DNA from 2 places in the Fictibacillus sp. WQ 8-8 genome. Region 2 is predicted to be linked to the other one. Evidence: a T-box and tRNA genes for the amino acid it is inferred to sense, from the RefSeq annotation. Region 2 holds a T-box; the other holds one or more tRNA genes.
The links. A T-box is a leader RNA that pairs with one kind of tRNA and senses whether it is charged. The one in region 2 lies ahead of trpS (tryptophan--tRNA ligase), so its partner is inferred to be a tRNA-Trp.
Positions count from the first base shown of each region.

Region 1: it has a tRNA-Trp gene. The T-box ahead of trpS (tryptophan--tRNA ligase) is inferred to sense a tRNA for this amino acid. The anticodon was not compared.

Region 1 is NZ_JAMXKG010000006.1:340,966-343,096, reverse strand. Features, by position in the region: partial or broken rRNA gene M1K46_RS16060 (23S ribosomal RNA) at 1-75, shown strand, start outside; rRNA gene rrf (5S ribosomal RNA) at 264-379, shown strand; tRNA gene M1K46_RS16050 (tRNA-Asn) at 389-463, shown strand; tRNA gene M1K46_RS16045 (tRNA-Ser) at 470-561, shown strand; tRNA gene M1K46_RS16040 (tRNA-Glu) at 578-652, shown strand; tRNA gene M1K46_RS16035 (tRNA-Val) at 676-751, shown strand; tRNA gene M1K46_RS16030 (tRNA-Met) at 844-920, shown strand; tRNA gene M1K46_RS16025 (tRNA-Asp) at 925-1,000, shown strand; tRNA gene M1K46_RS16020 (tRNA-Phe) at 1,005-1,080, shown strand; tRNA gene M1K46_RS16015 (tRNA-Thr) at 1,089-1,164, shown strand; tRNA gene M1K46_RS16010 (tRNA-Tyr) at 1,243-1,326, shown strand; tRNA gene M1K46_RS16005 (tRNA-Trp) at 1,356-1,429, shown strand; tRNA gene M1K46_RS16000 (tRNA-His) at 1,434-1,509, shown strand; tRNA gene M1K46_RS15995 (tRNA-Gln) at 1,515-1,589, shown strand; tRNA gene M1K46_RS15990 (tRNA-Gly) at 1,595-1,669, shown strand; tRNA gene M1K46_RS15985 (tRNA-Cys) at 1,689-1,763, shown strand; tRNA gene M1K46_RS15980 (tRNA-Leu) at 1,781-1,869, shown strand; tRNA gene M1K46_RS15975 (tRNA-Leu) at 1,909-1,993, shown strand.
Region 2 is NZ_JAMXKG010000003.1:448,177-450,770, forward strand. Features, by position in the region: gene M1K46_RS07645 (YjbA family protein) at 1-228, shown strand, start outside; gene trpS (tryptophan--tRNA ligase) at 454-1,443, opposite strand; T-box leader at 1,501-1,731, opposite strand; gene M1K46_RS07655 (DUF3899 domain-containing protein) at 1,759-2,127, opposite strand; gene M1K46_RS07660 (peptide ABC transporter substrate-binding protein) at 2,546-2,594, shown strand, end outside.

The sequences.
Region 1 (2,131 bases), on a different contig from region 2:
AGGTTGATAGGTCTGGTGTGGAAGCGTGGTGACACGTGGAGCTGACAGATACTAATCGGTCGAGGGCTTATCCTTATTAACAAAAGCGGTATGAACCGTTTATATCCGACAAGCGTTGGAGATCCTGACGAGAACACGTTTTTGGTGTTCGTAGGAGGGATTGAAACGACCTCGAGGATATGGTTCATGGAGCTGGACGTTAGCATCAGTGAAAGTTTGGATGGAAAGTTATCTAGTTTTGAGGGAATATACCTCAAAATATGTCTGGTGGCGATAGCGAAGAGGTCACACCCGTTCCCATACCGAACACGGAAGTTAAGCTCTTCAGCGCCGATGGTAGTTGGGGGCTTCCCCCTGTAAGAGTAGGACGTTGCCAGGCTTATATTATTCCACAGTAGCTCAGTGGTAGAGCTATCGGCTGTTAACCGATCGGTCGTAGGTTCGAGTCCTACCTGTGGAGCCATATTTTGGAGAGCTGTCCGAGTGGCCGAAGGAGCACGATTGGAAATCGTGTATACGGTTACCGCCGTATCAAGGGTTCAAATCCCTTGCTCTCCGCCATAACTTTTCAACATATGGCCCGTTGGTCAAGCGGTTAAGACACCGCCCTTTCACGGCGGTAACACGGGTTCGAATCCCGTACGGGTCACCATTTTTTATACATATAACTTTTTCGGAGGATTAGCTCAGCTGGGAGAGCACCTGCCTTACAAGCAGGGGGTCGGCGGTTCGAACCCGTCATCCTCCACCATTAATACTTAACTTTTTCTACATTCAAGAATTTGCTTGTAGAGGAAGAGACAGTCATTAACTCGGACATATCGTCCGTAAGCTTAATATTATCGCGGGGTGGAGCAGTCTGGTAGCTCGTTGGGCTCATAACCCAAAGGTCGCAGGTTCAAATCCTGTCCCCGCAACCAAAATGGACTCGTGGTGTAGTGGTTAACATGCCTGCCTGTCACGCAGGAGATCGCCGGTTCGACCCCGGTCGGGTCCGCCATTTTGGCTCGATAGCTCAGTCGGTAGAGCAGAGGACTGAAAATCCTCGTGTCGGCGGTTCGATTCCGTCTCGAGCCACCATTTTTTTTGCCGGTTTAGCTCAATTGGTAGAGCAACTGACTTGTAATCAGTAGGTTGGGGGTTCAAGTCCTCTAGCCGGCACCACTTTTCTTTTCAAGAACTGTAAGAAATTTCTTCTTGAAGAATAGATGAATTTGTATTAAAATAGGATTTGTCTCTCATGGAGGGGTAGCGAAGTGGCTAAACGCGGCGGACTGTAAATCCGCTCCTTTGGGTTCGGCGGTTCGAATCCGTCCCCCTCCACCATCTAAATTTTAGTTGCACATTAACAATTTAGGGGCATAGTTTAAAGGTAGAACGAAGGTCTCCAAAACCTTTGGTGTGGGTTCAATTCCTACTGCCCCTGCCATGTGGCGATTGTGGCGAAGTGGTTAACGCACCGGATTGTGATTCCGGCATTCGTGGGTTCAATTCCCATCAGTCGCCCCATATGATGGGCTATAGCCAAGTGGTAAGGCAACGGACTTTGACTCCGTCACTCGTAGGTTCGAATCCTGCTAGCCCAGCCATCAATGCGGAAGTAGTTCAGTGGTAGAATACAACCTTGCCAAGGTTGGGGTCGCGGGTTCGAATCCCGTCTTCCGCTCCATATTATCTTGTTTGTTTCTGGCGGCATAGCCAAGTGGTAAGGCCAGGGTCTGCAAAACCCTTATCCACCGGTTCGAATCCGGTTGCCGCCTCCACTACATAATTCCCCAGCGCCGGGGTGGTGGAATTGGCAGACACACAGGACTTAAAATCCTGCGGTAGGTGACTATCGTGCCGGTTCGAGTCCGGCCCTCGGCACCATAATATTTTATAACTTAACTGCCTAATGATTAATTGCATGCCGGTGTGGCGGAATTGGCAGACGCGCACGACTCAAAATCGTGTTCCCTTGGGAGTGTCGGTTCGACCCCGACCACCGGTACCATTACATAACTAATCAGCATGTATATAAAAGACTTCTTACACTTGTAAGAGGTCTTTTTTTGCGTTCATCAATACGACTAAAATAAGTAAGAATCGTGTTCCTAAAATCGTGTTCCTTATATTTGCTTGGGAGGTTGAA
Region 2 (2,594 bases):
CATACAACTAAAAATGTTGCGGAAGTGCGTTATTGGTATACGGAGTGGATGCCTGAGAATTACATGGCCATTCAGCGAATGGAATTTGAAGAAGCATGGGCAGCACTTTATTCTGAAATTAAAGACGGCTGGAGCGACCAGCATTATGCAATCTGTGAACGATTAGTAAAAGGGCAGCCTTACTTTGAAAAGATATGGGAACTTGAGAACGGGACACACGTAAACTGACCATGAAGCAATAAAGGAGACTCATTGTGTGAGTCTCCTTTATTATGATCTTCAGGATTGAAGCCAGGGGTGGGGTTATGTGAATACTCATTTCGAGTAACGCTCAATTAAATCAAGATCCGATTAAATCCCTAAATTAACAACTGCTTTTCCGCGAGATTCAAACTTCAATAAACACATAGAAACCCCCACTTAAAGTGGAGGTTTCTTCACGTGTTCCGGGTTTTACACTCGTTTTCTGGCCAAGCCCATTGCACGCTCTGCTTTATTCAGCATTTTGTTTGCTGCCCGGTTGGCTTTTTCTGCCCCTTGGTCAAGGATTTGATCAAGTTCATCAGATTCGATGAGGCTGAAATACCGGTCTTGAATCGGTTGTAAACGTTCAATGATCGCTTTAGCTGTGCCTTCTTTAAAATCTCCGTAACCTTTTCCTTCATATTTGGTCTCCAACTCGGAAATGGACTCTCCGGAACAAAGAGAGTAGATTGTCAAGAGATTTGAGATTCCTGGCTTATTCTCTTTATCAAACCTAACGATACCTTCTGAATCAGTTGTCGCACGCTTGATCTTTTTTGTGATGACCGCTTCATTATCTAAAATAGAGATGAAGGCATTCACGTTCGGGTCTGATTTGCTCATTTTTTTAACCGGATCAACGAGGGACATGATTCTCGCACCGACTTTGGGAATTCGAGGCTCAGGAATCGTAAAGATCTCACGGTACTTTTTATTAAAACGTTCTGCAAGATCTCTTGTAAGCTCAATGTGCTGTTTCTGATCATCCCCAACAGGAACTAGTTCAGTTCCATACAGCAGGATATCAGCAGCCATCAGCGGCGGGTATGTCAGCAACCCTGCAGAAACAGCATCTTTTCCTTTGGATTTGTCTTTAAATTGAGTCATACGTTCAAGTTCTCCAATATAAGCGATACACTGTAATATCCATCCCATCTTCGTATGAGCAGGAACCTCAGACTGAATGAATAGTGTAGACTTCTCCGGGTCAATTCCAACAGCCAGGTATAAGGCGGCAAGGCTGCGGCTGTTCTTTTTCAGCTGGACCGGGTCTTGCGGAACTGTAATTGCATGCTGGTTTACCACACAGAAGTAACAGTGGTTATCTTCCTGATAGTTTACAAAGTGCTGCAGTGCTCCTAAATAGTTGCCAAGTGTGATCGTACCGCTTGGCTGTATGCCTGAAAATATAGTTGCCATAAAATATCCTTCTCCTTTTACTTCAAAATCAATACAAAAAGGCCCATCCATCCCATTAAAAGGGACGAATGGACCGCGGTGCCACCCTTACTTATTCATAAAGAATCTCTCAAAGCCGTACTGTCATACGGTGACCATTCTATCGTGCGGACAAACACGCCTGTTCCTACTGTAAGTTCAGACAGGAGCTCAAAAGCCCATTCCATGCTTATTCACTGCCTGTTTACACCACACACAGGCTCTCTGAGAGCTTCAAAAACATGTACTTTTCTTTATCATCGCCAAGATCATTCAATTAAAATAAGTATAGTAAATTTAAGACAGAATTGCAACCAGGCTAGAGACCACAAACAGAAAAAGACCCGAAGAGAGGAGCGGAAAAACAAATTCTCCTGATACTCTTTCTGAAAGATAGAAGTTCGATTCGGTTTCATGGCTGCTTGCATACTCTGCAGACTTAGAGAAACTCTTCATAACTTTTTTCAGTGTCCTGGAAAACAGATCGAATAATCCTCCCCTGATGACAAAAAGGGTTAAGCCAATTAAAAGGAGGGCGAGGGAAACCATGAAAAGGCTGTTCACTAAATGAATGAGGTGGATCTTTTTTTCAGAGACAAGCTCTATAATGAGCGAAAGTATTATGGATCCCGCGGTTAATAACAATGAGGAAGTCAAGCGTGACATCAAATTTCTCCTATCTGAAAAATTCAAGTTTGTTTTATACATTTTAACATGAAAATTCACGAATGAAGTAATACTTTTTACCTAGTAAATCCCCCTGTCGATCTTCTTGAAGTGAGCTTTTTGATTCAAAACAGCGGGAGGGCGAAAAAAATATGGGGTAATAAAGGAGGATATATCACCAAACATTCTGGAAATTACTGTCTTAAAAACAGAAAGAAAACGACGGACAATAATAGGTCTTTATTCCTATTTTTTGTTAATAAAACGTAAATATTATGGGCTTTTTGTAAAAGTCGTAAAAAAAAGTATATGCATAATAGTTAGAAAACTTGTATAATACGGTTGTGGGCAAAATGTCTGATAATTCACGAAGCTTTGGTCCACTAATTAGGTAAACAGAAAAAGGGGAGGTCAATTCATGAAGAAGTCAAAATGGTCGTTACTTCTAACGATCGTGCTCGTATTGA